3 regions of the Thermoanaerobacterium sp. CMT5567-10 genome follow, and region 2 is predicted to be linked to each of the others. Evidence: riboswitches for the same ligand, from Rfam matches in the RefSeq annotation. Region 2 holds a riboswitch; each other region holds the start of a gene.
The links. Region 2 has a riboswitch for S-adenosylmethionine ahead of metA (homoserine O-succinyltransferase). Riboswitches for the same ligand answer to the same signal wherever they lie in the genome.
Positions count from the first base shown of each region.

Region 1: it holds a riboswitch for S-adenosylmethionine, as region 2 does, so the genes downstream of both, Q2T46_RS08310 (homoserine dehydrogenase) here and metA (homoserine O-succinyltransferase) in region 2, are expected to answer to the same signal.
Region 3: it holds a riboswitch for S-adenosylmethionine, as region 2 does, so the genes downstream of both, Q2T46_RS03800 (methylenetetrahydrofolate reductase) here and metA (homoserine O-succinyltransferase) in region 2, are expected to answer to the same signal.

Region 1 is NZ_CP130558.2:1,604,242-1,608,739, reverse strand. Features, by position in the region: gene dnaX (DNA polymerase III subunit gamma/tau) at 1-1,240, shown strand, start outside; gene Q2T46_RS08320 (YbaB/EbfC family nucleoid-associated protein) at 1,313-1,648, shown strand; gene recR (recombination mediator RecR) at 1,662-2,261, shown strand; SAM riboswitch class I at 2,516-2,618, shown strand; gene Q2T46_RS08310 (homoserine dehydrogenase) at 2,682-3,974, shown strand; fluoride riboswitch at 4,045-4,105, shown strand; gene crcB (fluoride efflux transporter CrcB) at 4,163-4,498, shown strand, end outside.
Region 2 is NZ_CP130558.2:865,645-870,142, forward strand. Features, by position in the region: gene copZ (copper chaperone CopZ) at 1-31, opposite strand, end outside; gene Q2T46_RS04515 (geranylgeranyl reductase family protein) at 108-1,271, opposite strand; gene Q2T46_RS04520 (YtrH family sporulation protein) at 1,376-1,702, shown strand; gene Q2T46_RS04525 (hypothetical protein) at 1,699-2,142, shown strand; SAM riboswitch class I at 2,236-2,344, shown strand; partial or broken gene metA (homoserine O-succinyltransferase) at 2,408-3,324, shown strand; gene Q2T46_RS04535 (APC family permease) at 3,476-4,498, shown strand, end outside.
Region 3 is NZ_CP130558.2:720,148-724,645, reverse strand. Features, by position in the region: gene Q2T46_RS03815 (RnfABCDGE type electron transport complex subunit B) at 1-271, shown strand, start outside; gene Q2T46_RS03810 (SoxR reducing system RseC family protein) at 307-720, shown strand; gene Q2T46_RS03805 (DUF362 domain-containing protein) at 907-1,836, opposite strand; SAM riboswitch class I at 1,992-2,086, shown strand; gene Q2T46_RS03800 (methylenetetrahydrofolate reductase) at 2,145-3,044, shown strand; gene Q2T46_RS03795 (homocysteine S-methyltransferase family protein) at 3,067-4,498, shown strand, end outside.

The DNA of each region.
Region 1 (4,498 bases), 740 kb from region 2:
GTATATTATCGATGAGGTTCATATGCTATCAGGAAGTGCTTTTAATGCGCTTTTAAAAACGTTGGAGGAGCCGCCATCACATGCTATATTTATATTAGCTACTACAGAGCCAAACAAAATACCTGCAACTATTTTGTCAAGGTGTCAGAGATTTGATTTTAAAAGGATACCATCAAGAGTCATTTCACAAAATATAGAGAAGATTGCAAAAGACAGCAACATAAGCATAGAAAATAGAGCTATTGCGATGATTGCCCGTCATGGAAATGGCTCTATGAGAGATGCCATAAGCATACTTGAACAGTGTGTGTCATACAATGATGTTTTAACGTATGATGATGTATGTGACATTCTTGGTACTGTAAATGATGATACATTATACACTCTTGTAAAAAGCATAAATGATAGAAATGCAAAGGAAGTCATAAATCAGATAGATAAATTGATGCTTTATGGCATAGATGTAAGCAATTTGATCAAAGCGATGCTTTCATTTTTGAGGGACGTTGTTATTTACAAAACATGCGGTACAGAGTCCGAAGAAATATTAGAAACAGAGATAAACGATAAAATATTGAAGGCGTCGGAATTTGATATGTCGTTTTTGTCTAATGCCATAGAAAAATTGATAGATTTACAAGGGAAAATTAGATACGCGCAATCACCAAGAATATTATTTGAAATAACAGTATTGAAGCTTATAAATCCTGAAATATCACCTGATATAGACAGCATTTTAGATAGGATTAAGAAACTGGAAAGTAGATTGAATAACGTTAAAGTAGCATTTAATGGAGAAAATGATGATGGTATTATATCGAAAAAAGATGTAGTAAAATCCGAAAAGGGTGTTGAAGATGATAAAGTTGCTGCAGATGAAATAAAAAAAGAGCACATAGAAATTACTGAGAGTGCAGATAAAAGCGATAAAATCGATGTAAATGAAGTCTTTAATAAAGTATTGAATATAATAAAAAAAGATAGACCTATGATTTTTTCTTTTTTGAGTTTAGGCAAACCGTATTTGAAAGACGGTAATTTTATGATAGAATATCCAAAGGAGCATGAATTCTACAAAGATGAACTGAATAAAGTTGAAAATAAAGATTATATTAAAGATGTTATTAAGAAATTCACTGGAAAAGATTATATAGTGAACGTAGTAGTCAAAAAAAATGAAGATGACGAGTTGATTGAAGCGGTAAAAAAATATTTTGGCGATGTAGAAATTATAGATTAATTTATCACTACCCAGCCAAAATCAGCATATAAATAGGAAGAGAACACTAAATATTAATAGGAGGTATTGTGAATGGCAAAAGGAGGATTTCCTGGCGGTTTTAACATGAACAACATGATAAAACAGGCGCAACAGATGCAAGAGCAAATGAAGAAAGTGCAGGAAGAGCTTGAAAACAAGACGGTTGAAGAGTCTGCAGGCGGTGGAGCTGTAAAGGTAGTAGCCAATGGAAGAAAAGAATTGATCAGTATAAAGATTGATCCTGCCGTTGTTGATAAGGACGATGTGGAGATGCTAGAAGACCTAGTCTTAGCAGCAGTAAATCAGGCTTTAAGAAGTGCTGAACACATGATTGCAGAGGAAATGGGAAAAATTACAGGAGGCTTTAATATACCAGGCTTATTTTGAGGTGAATTAATTGATGAATGTTTATTCGAGGTCATTGTCAAGGCTTATTGATGAATTATCAAGACTTCCAGGTATTGGACGAAAAACAGCACAAAGACTTGCATTTTACATCTTGGATATGCCAAAAGATGACGTTATTAATTTATCTAATGCTATATTGGAGGCAAAAAACAATTTAAAATACTGCAACAAGTGTTATAATTTCACTGATAGCGATTTATGCAATATCTGTAGCGATGAAACCAGAGATTCATCTACTATTTGTGTGGTATCTGATCCGAAAGATGTAGTAGCTATGGAGAAAACAAGGGAGTATCGTGGTTTATACCATGTGCTGCATGGTGTAATTTCACCCATGGACGGTATAGGACCAGAAGATATAAAGATAAAAGAATTGCTAGAAAGGATTAATAATAACGACATAAAAGAGATTATTTTAGCGACAAATCCCGATATAGAAGGCGAAGCGACTGCTATGTACATTGCAAAACTTATAAAACCTTTTGGCATAAAAGTGACGAGGATAGCACATGGTGTACCTGTTGGTGGTGACCTCGAATATACTGATTCTGTTACTTTATCGAGGGCATTGGAAGGTAGAAGGGAAATGTAAATTTACAAAAATTAAATTCATATCAAAGTACCATAAAAATCATGGTAATAAGGAAAGAAAAGTTTCTTTCAAGCCATGATTTTTTTGTTCAGAATCAAGGAAATAATAATTAAGGAATATTGCTGAACACTTTTTTAATCAACTTTCAAGGAGAATTTTAAAATACAAGATACCAGAATTAAAAGAATGCTTGACTATAATAGTGTAAAGTGATAATATATTCATTAATAAATTTAAAAGAGAATATTGGAATCCTCTTATCAAGAGTGGTGGAGGGACTGGCCCGATGAAACCCGGCAACCGGCATTTATTTACGCTTGGTGCCAAATCCTGCAGGAAATACCTGAGAGATGAGAGGAGCGGCGTATTTTGGCCCTCTTCTCATTGAAGAGGGCCAAAAATTTTTAGGAGGTATGCCACATGGAATTTAAGATTGGATTGCTGGGATTTGGAACAGTAGGAAGCGGAGTCTATAAAATAGTCACATCAAGAAAACAGCATATAAAACAAAAAACGGGGTTTTATCCTGAAATAAAAAAAATACTAGTGAAGCATCCTGATAAACCGAGAAATATTAATGGTATAGATGAAATACTAACAATTGATGCTAACGAAATCTTGTGTGATAGCGAAATAAGTGCAATAATTGAAGTAATGGGAGGAGTTGATCCTGCTTACGATTACGTGAAAAAGGCGTTAATTTCTAAGAAGCATGTTATTACTGCAAACAAAGAGTTGATGGCAAAATATGGAGGCGAGCTTAGAAAAATGGCAGATGAAAATGGTGTATTTTTGAAATTTGAGGCAAGTGTTGCTGGAGCAATACCTGTTATACATCAGATTGAGAGACTCAAAATAACCGATGAAATAAATTTTGTGGGAGGAATAATAAACGGTACGACAAACTACATATTGACACAGATAATAGAAAAGGGAATGAAATATGATGAAGCACTTGCAGCTGCTCAAAAGCGAGGGTATGCGGAAAGCAATCCGGATTACGATATAAAAGGATTCGATGCTCTGTATAAGCTTGTGATTCTCATAAAAAAAGCATTTGATGTTGATGTTTCTGTTAATTCAATAATGAGATATGGTATAAATGAAATAAAATATGATGATATATATTATGCCGGAAAATGGGGATATAAAATTAAACCATTTGCATGGGCTAAATACGAGAAAGGCAATGTCTATGGGAGTGTAGAGCCTATACTAATAGAAGCTAACAATATTTTAGCAAGTGTTGGCGATGTAAACAATGCTGTTATACTGAGAGGAGATGGTTTCAAAGAGCTTATTTTTATTGGAAAAGGTGCAGGACAAATGCCTACAGGGGATTCAGTTGTTGCAGATTTAATAGATATACTATTGAATTACGGCATAAAAACAAATCGTACGGCAAAACATATTTCAGTTTTTAACGGTAGTTTTACAGATGTATTTTATATAAGACTTAAACTCTTTTACAAGTTTAATATAAAAAATATTTTAAAATTTTTTACTGATAATGGTGCTTCGTTTAAAGAGTCTGTTTATGATGGCAATACTTTTGCGGCAGTTTTCAAGCTTTTTGATAATGATATAAACAGGTTTATAGAAAGTTTAGAAAATAAAAAAATGAGTACGATAGAGAGTCTCTTCAAGGTGTTGTATAACGGCAATGAAGAGGATATTAGACATGTTAACACAATAGAAAGTGAAGTTATATAAAAAATTAGGCAAAATAGAATGTATATCATTATGAAATATTTACTTTAAAAACAAATCTGTGATATAATTGTTGTTGTAAGGTGATGGAGCTCACCTTTAAATGCATCGAAGCTGATGGCTCCTATTGGGTATACTAACTCAATAGGAGCTTATTTGTTACTATCTTATGAAAATGGAGGGCAATCTTCATGGAATACATCTATATAGGAATTGGCGGTTTTTTCGGTGCAATTTTGAGATATTTGATTTCGAGCTATTATCAAAGTATATTGCATACAGTATTTCCAATTGAGACATTCTTTATAAATATTTTTGGCTCATTTTTATTAAGTTATATATCAAATTTAACGCTTGAAGAATTTAAGGTTAATTTTAATATTAGATTGGCAATTACGACTGGGTTCATCGGTGCCTTTACTACATTTTCAACATTCACTAAAGAAACAATGGATCTATTGAGGAATGGAAGAATTGCAGTAGCTTTGATATATGTATTGCTATCGATATTTATTGGATTTATCATG
Region 2 (4,498 bases):
TAGTCTCGCCTTTTGGACCAAATAAACTCATATTTAAACTCTCCTTTCATATACTCATTAGGGGTATTACCTATACATAGTTTAATTTAACTGCATCTTGATGTCAACTATTTTATGTTCACATCTCTTTCTACTTTCATTTTCGTCTTAGATTTCATTATACCCAGTGCATACAATGGAACTTTTATCTTAAAATTCATATAATTATTATCCCCCATCATTATATCTACAAAGTATGATAGCACATTTGGAAAATATCTTACTGATTTTTCTATGAAGTCCATATTATTGTAAGTAAATTGCGCTAATCTGTATGCCCATCTTATGTCAGGCACAACTTCTCTATTAAGCCTAAGAGTATATTCGTCAAGTTCGCATTCTCCATTGAAATGCTTTTTTATAACGTCAAATGATATATTTGCAGTAAGCAAAGCATTGTATATTCCCTCACCTGTAAATGGATCGGCAAGCCTTGTGGCATCTCCAATTAGCATTATTTTATCATTGTTAAATGTCCCATTTCTTCCATTCTGAAATGACAGTTGATGCCCGTATATTTTGCATTCTTCTACATTGCCAACTACAATTTCGTCAATCATATTAGAAAGATTTTCCTTTATTTTTGATGTTTTACTTAAAAAAGTTCCAACGCCGATAGACAATCTATCTTTTTTGGGAAATACCCAGCCGTAGCCGTATTTTATAGCATTAAAGTCTACCACAACTTCTCCCTTTAATCTTTCAACATCGCTATTATCAACGTATATTTCTGCTTCAAGTGCAATACCTTTTTTGCCGTTTAATAAATTTGCTTTATGTGCCACAGTACTGTTTATTCCATCCGCACCTACTAATATCCTTGTTTCATATTCGCCTTTGTCTGTCACAACAACAACTTCTTTGTCATTGTTGTAAAAATCAAAAACCGTTTCTCCATCATGTATTTCACATCCCATTTCATTCGCTTTGTCTATTAAATATTTATCAAATTTAGTTCTATCCACTTGATATATGATAGGTTTTTCAGTCTCTAGGACTACTGATTTATTGTTTGGAAATTTAAAAGCAATCTTATATGTGGTATCCTCCACATAATCACTTATATCAAGATCTAACATTTTATAGCACCTTGGCGTTATTCCACCGCCGCACGCTTTATATCTCGGTATAGTATGCTTTTCTATCAATAAAGCTCTATATCCTTGAGTTGATAATTTTCTAGCTAATGTAGATCCTGCAGGTCCGCCGCCAATGATAATTACATCATACATTTTTTTCACCTCTATATTAAATTATAATTGCAATGCTTAACAAATAAAAGTTGCACATCAGATATTTTAAATTTGATAAGCATATAAATATATGAGGTGGTTTTATGTTAATAAAAGTATTCAGAATTTTTTTCATACCATATTTTACATCCCTTGGTGTAGTCGTTGGTGGTACTATTTTAGGCTCTCTTTCATCCCTTTTCATATTTGAGTCTCCCATAAAAATAATTAATTCCATACTGAAAGATATAAGACTTTGGGCTATACTGGTGGGGCTTGGAGGATCTTTTACTACAATAAGAGGTCTTGAAATTGGTTTTAGCGGTGAATTTACACAGCTAGCAAAACAAGGATTAATTCTTTCTGGTGCTTTTCTAGGTTCTTATTCCGGATTTAAATTGATTACCTGCATAATAGGTGAATTCAAATGAATAAAATCACATCATTCGTAAGTGTCTTTTTAATAGGTGTAATTATAGGGGGATCAATTGTAAATGTGGTAAATGGCATCGTGATCGAAAAAATATCATTTGAAAGAGATGCATATAAATTAAACAATGCAGCACTAAATGAAAAAATAGAAAAATTGAATGAATCATTAAAGAATCAATCGTATAGAGTAGTAACTGATATAAAACCTTATGTTTCTAATAGTGACAGTAAAATCAGAATAGAAGTTGAAAAATATGTTAATGAAAAGTTGAAAGATATTTATGGAAAGCAAGTCGAAAAAATTAATCCAGATTTAATTTTTAACATATTCGATGGTCGAATTCTATCTATTGAGAATAAAAAAGTATCTTTAAAAGTAAAACACATTGTAGTAAGTACGACAATAGAAATATACATAACCGCACAGATAAATGAATAAATGAAGGAAAAATAAAGAGCAAGTTAACTTGTTATTGACATTAACAATTAACGAATATATAATTAATTTAACAATTTAATATTATAAATTCAAAACTCATCAAGAGTGGTGGAGGGACTGGCCCTGTGAAACCCGGCAACCGTCATATTTTTATGAAAATGGTGCTAATTCCTGCAAAGCGTTTAGCTTTGGGAGATGAGAAGATGTGAGTATTTACGCCTCTTCTCAGGAGGCGTTTTTATTTTACGCTTAAGGAGGTACAAAAATGCCAATAAAAATACCTGACGGACTACCTGCAATTGATATTTTAGCAAAGGAAAACATATTTGTGATGGCCGAAGAAAGAGCGATTCATCAAGACATACGGCCACTAAAAATCGCAATCTTAAACTTAATGCCTACAAAAAGCGTCACAGAAACACAGCTATTAAGACTTCTTAGCAATAATCCCTTGCAGATAGATTTAACATTTCTATATACTGCCTCTCATAAACCTAAAAACACTGCACCAGAGTATTTGGAAACTTTTTACAAAACATTTGATGATATAAAATACGAAAAATTTGATGGACTTATTATAACAGGAGCACCGGTAGAAACCTTGGACTTTTCGGATGTTGATTACTGGCATGAGCTTAAAGAGATAATGGAATGGAGTAAACACAATGTGTACTCTACATTTCATATTTGCTGGGGTGCTCAAGCTGGTCTTTATTACCATTATGGCATTCCTAAATACCCTTTAAAAGAGAAAATGTTCGGCGTATTTCTGCATAAAGTATCCAAAAAAATGTCGATTTACTGCGAGGTTTTGACGACGAATTTTATGCTCCCCATTCCAGGTACACAGAAGTAAGAAAGGAAGATATCCAATTAGTTGATGACCTTGAAATACTTGCTGAATCAAATGAAGCAGGGCTATATATAATAAGCGCAAAAAATGGCAGACAAATATTTGTCACAGGCCACTCTGAATACGATCCATTGACACTGAAATCGGAATACGAAAGAGACTTAAAAAAAGGCATACCGATAAAAATACCAAAACATTATTTCCCGGGAGATGACCCCAACAATGAACCAATTGTAAAGTGGAGAAGCCATGCAAACCTGCTCTTTTCAAACTGGTTAAATTACTACGTATATCAAAAAACGCCGTATGACATAAACTCCATTGAATAGACAATATATTTGTGCAGGAATAGAGATGTCGATAATCTTCTATTCCTGCATATTTTTATATATATCCTGCAAAATTATTCATTGACTTTTTTACTGCTCTGTGCTAATTTAATTATGCTATTTTAAAAATTTATAGAAAGGAATCATATATATGGAGAAAACACAAAAGCTCAAAAAAGACATAGGCTTATTTATTGCGACAGCATTAGTGACAGGCAACATGATGGGATCTGGCATATTTATGCTTCCAGCTACATTAGCATCAAAGTCCGGTCCCGGTGCAACAATACTTGCATGGCTCATTACAGGCATAGGGTCAATCCTTTTAGCATTGTCATTTGCAAACCTAGGCTCAAAGATTCCAAAGGCTGGTGGTCCGTATGAGTACTCAAAATTAGCTTTTGGCGACTTTATAGGTTTTATAAATGCATGGCTTTACTGGAATGGTTCTTGGATCGGAAATGCCGCTGTAGTCATAGCAGTTGCAAGCTACTCAAGTGCTCTATTTCCAATTTTATCTCAAAGCCACCTAGCAGCTTTTTTATACACAAGCGCTATTTTGTGGATTTTTACAATAATAAATATAATAGGTGTAAAAAGAGCTGGCTCGACACAAACAACCATAACTGTCTTTGAAGTATGCCTTTTTTTATTTTTCATAATTGTGTCTGCAGTGCATTTCAAAACAAGCAATGTTTTACCTTTGTTTCCAGCAGGAAAGGGCATAAATACACTGTCTGCAGCAGCTACTTCCACATTATGGGCATTTGTAGGACTTGAAACTGCGTCGATAACTGCTGAAGAAATCAAAAACCCTGAAAGAAATGTGAAGTTAAGCACGATTTTTGGCATATTAATCGCAGTAGTAATGTATCTAGCTATAAATCTCTCTGCGATGGGTGCAATGCCTCAAAACGAACTTGCAAAAAGTGCTTCTCCAATTGCTGACATACTTAAACAGTTTTTAGGTAAAAACATAGCAACTGTAATTATTGTTGGCTCTGTAATAAGCGTTCTTGGCACGACGGTTGGATGGCTTTTATCAACAGCCCGTGTTGCGTATGCGGCAGGAAAAGATGGATTGTTTCCTGAAATCTTTGCTAAAGTACATCCAAAATACAAAACACCTCATGTTTCGTTGATTATAGGTTCTGTACTGGTTAATCTGCTGTTG
Region 3 (4,498 bases), 150 kb from region 2:
AATAGAGCTAGTTGATGCGGAAAGTAAGACTAGAGTCATATGTTCTAATACTTATAAAGGTAAAGATGTAAGGCCAGTGTGTACAGTTGGATGTATAGGATGCAAAGCGTGCGAAAGAGCATGTAATTATGATGCTATACATGTTATAAACGATCTGGCGAAAATAGATTATGAAAAATGTACATCATGCATGGCTTGTGTTGAAAAATGTCCTACCGACTCTATATATCCATTTAAGTCTAGTTTAATTGCAAATAAGACAAATGTATAATATTGAATAAGAATTTCTTTAAATGAGGTGTTATGATGGTTGAAAAAGGATGCGTTGCCAATATAAAAGATGGAAAAGCAAAAGTTGAGCTATTAAGAAATGATATGTGCGGGAAATGCCATGCATGTGATATGGGAAGCAATAACAGAATGATGGTTGAAGTTGATGCAATTGATGAATTAAAAGTTGGTGATAATGTTTTATTAGAAATTAAAGAAACTTCAATGTTAAAGGCTACTATGATAATGTATGGCATACCGCTTTTATTTTTCTTTGTAGGTGTGTTTGTTGGTTATGCCATAGCAAATATATTTGGAATAGATAAATTTTCCCAAATGATAGAAGCTATATCGGGACTATTATTTACGGCTATATCATTTATAGGCATTAAATACTATAGTAAAAAGGTAATAAATAAAGAATACAAACCTGTCATTAAAAAAATATAAAATGCGTATGATTCCACTGCAAAACTAATTATTATCTAGTTTTATGCAATTCCAAAATTTGCCTAAATTATTATATTATGAAATATTAAAAATGTTTTATCTAATAATAGATAAAGAAGACTTTTGCAGTGGAATCTCATAATATATTTAATAATTAAAACCTTTTATTTGTGCAACTTAACATTTTTATGATTTGCCAGGCACCATTTGTTTGATTCCGTTAGAATCCAGTGCAATGCCGTAACCGTATGCTAAAGTTGAAAAATTTAATTCAGCCTGTTGCAATGGTATTCCTTTAATTGTGACATTTTTTAATTCGCCTGTTCCTACACCTCTTTTGGCACATTGAAATAGATAATTTACCCCTTGAGGCATGAATCCAAACATTCTGGCACCTACCGTATCAGTTGCTACAGGATCAGTTCCTGCTATTATCATGTTTGCATTGATAGGCTTTCCTTCAGATGGGCCTGTGCCTATCATCGCTTCTTGTCCACTTAAAATCGTAAGATCTATAGAGATTTTTTCTGCCATTGCTCTTATGAAGTTGTGTAGATCATCATGTATCCCTAGGTTTTTTTTGGGAAATCCGTGTATTTCTGCAGGAGGCCAGCTTAAGGCTATGTTTTTTATTCCAAGGGATACAGTCGCTTCCTCGTGTATTTTCATTTGAGTGAATGAAATCAAAACATCCATCTTTTCATAAAGCTCATTTACTTTTGTAGATTTAACAAGGCAATCGTCCAGCAAAAGCTCTACATAAGGTCCATAATTTAAATCCACGAACTCTACGCCTTCTTCTGATATGACTTTATCAATGCCATTATCTGACATGACTTTTGGCGTAGGATCACCGCCAGAACCGGCAGCGATTACTATTCTTCCGGGATTTTTTGATTTTATATACCTGATTAATGCCCTTAATGTATTTGGACCGACTATTGTACCGCTTTGTGGCGGTTTGCTTTTGACAAAATTAGGTGTAATCACAACTGTATTGCCTGCATCTATTAAATTTTGAAGTGGAAGTAAATTTAATGCGTTGTTTAGGTTTTCTATTTCATCAGGTCCTGATGTGATGGAAACTACAGGTTCGACTATTTTTCTGTATCTCATAAAATCACCTCATATATATCTTTTCACATTTAAAAAAAAATAAAAGCTAATTATTACATAAACGGTTCTAAGGAATTTTAATGATTCAACAAATATTTCATTGACATTTAACCATCTGGATTGTATTATATAATTTAACAAATTAATATAATAAACTCTTATCAAGAGTAGCGGAGGGACTGGCCCTATGAAGCTCGGCAACCGGATATCACGGTGCCAATTCCAGCAGCATATCGCTGAAAGATGGGAGCACATTTATCTCTTCTTTTGGCGAAGAGATTTTTTTATTTTTATCAGGAGGGGTTATATTGTTAAATTCAAAAAATTTATGTCAAAAGCTCAATAACCGTGAATTTGTTGTTACTGTTGAGATGTCAACGCCAAAAGGAGCTGATATTTCAAATTCTATTGAAGAAGCAAGAAAATTATATGGGATAGTGGATGCTTTAAATATAACAGACTGTCCTATGGCAAACATGAGGATGAGTCCGATTGCGCTTGCACATCTTCTACAAAATCATCTAAATATAGAAACTATATTCCATCTTACTTGTAGGGATAGGAATCTTATAGGTCTTCAAGCAGAACTTTTAGGGGCATATGCTCTTGGAGTAAGAAATATTCTTGCATTGACAGGAGATGACCCTAAACGTGGAGACGTACCTGAAGCAACTGGTGTATACGATGTGGATTCTATAGGGTTAATTAAGATTGCAAAGTCGCTAAACAACGGTTTTGACTACAGTGGAAACAAACTGGAGTCATCCACAAGCTTTTGTATAGGTACTACAGCAAATCCAAATGATTTAAGCAAAGAATCAATAGAAAAATTAAAGATAAAAATAGAAAATGGGGCATCGTTTATACAGACGCAACCTGTTTATGATGAAAAAATTTTATATAGATTCCTTGATGCAATAAGCAAGTTTGGCATACCTGTTTTAGTAGGTGTTTTACCGCTTAAAAGTTATAAAATGGCTGTCAATTTAAATGCAAAGGTACCAGGCATTGAAATACCTGACTACATCCTCGAAAGATTAAAAAACAACGGAAAAGGCGAAGGACTTAAAATTACAGTAGAGCTTATAAATAAGATAAAAAATCTGGTAAATGGTGTTCATATTATGCCACTTGGGCGGACTGACATGGTCGTCGATATTGTCAACAGTGTAAAAAATATTAAGACAGATATTAAAGAAGTTTTGTAATCACTGTAAGGAGATGTATCAATTGGATATTTTTAAGAATTTAAAGAATGGTGTGATTGTGTTTGATGGAGCAATGGGCACTATGCTTCAAATGAAAGGGCTTAAAACAGGAGAGTGTCCAGAGTACTATAACATTACACACCCAGATATCGTATATGAAATTCATAAATCGTACATTGATGCCGGTGCTGATGTCATCGAAACAAATACATTTGGCGCCAATAGAATAAAATTAAAATCATACAATCTATCAGATAAATTACTTGAAATAGTCAAAAGTGCGGTACATATAGCAAGAAAAGCAGCTGGCAATAAAACGGTTGCCCTTTCGATGGGACCTATAGGGGAACTGATGGAGCCTTTTGGCAAGCTTACATTTGATGAAGCGTATAATGCCTTTTCTGAAGTGGCTGTAGAAGGGGAAAAGGCAGGGGCAGATGTGGCGCTAATAGAGACAATGTCAGACATTTTAGAAGCAAAGGCAGCTATTCTCGCAGTTAAAGAGAATACAAATTTAAAAGTAATATGCACTATGACGTTTCAAGAAGATGGTAGGACACTGATGGGTACAGATCCTGTTACAACCGTTGTGAGTCTTCAAGGATTGGGACTTGACGCTATTGGTGTCAATTGTTCTACAGGGCCTGATATGATGGCTGATATAGTGAAGAAGATGTCGGAAGTTGCGCGAATACCTATTTTGGCGCAGCCCAATGCCGGTATGCCGCATTTAAAGGATGGTAAGACGTTCTACAATGTATCGCCGGAGCAGTTTGCACATCAGTCAAAAAAACTTTTAGAGTGTGGTGCATCTATTGTAGGTGGCTGCTGCGGGACCACTCCGGAATTTATTAAGCTTTTGAAAGCTGAAGTACATGGTGCAGAGAAAAAGTCTGCAATGAAAGAATACACTGCAGTTTCATCAAATACAAAAACTGTTTTTATAGGTGGTAATAATCCAATATGTGTAATTGGAGAAAGGATAAATCCAACAGGTAAAAAGAAATTAAGCGCTGCTATTAAAGATGGGAATTTAAACATTCTTTTTGATGAAGCAAGCTCACAGGAAAATTTAGGCGCCAATGTACTTGATATAAATATTGGTGTACCAGGGATAGATGAAGAGAAGCTGATGCCTTATGTGGTCTCACAGATTCAAAATATTGTCAATCTGCCACTGCAGATAGACAGTAGCAATGTCAAAGCAATAGAAAAAGCAGTAAGGATAGTAAGAGGAAAACCAATTATAAATTCTGTAAGCGCAAAAGAAAAAAGCTTAAAAGAAGTATTGCCAATCGTTAAAAAGTATGGTACTAGCGTTATAGGACTTACAATAAGCGACGAAGGGCTTCCTAGAAATGCGGAGGAAAGGCTTAAAAATGCTGAAAAGATTGTAAAAACTGCATTAGATTATGGAATACCAAAAGAAGATATCATAATTGATTGTATAGCTC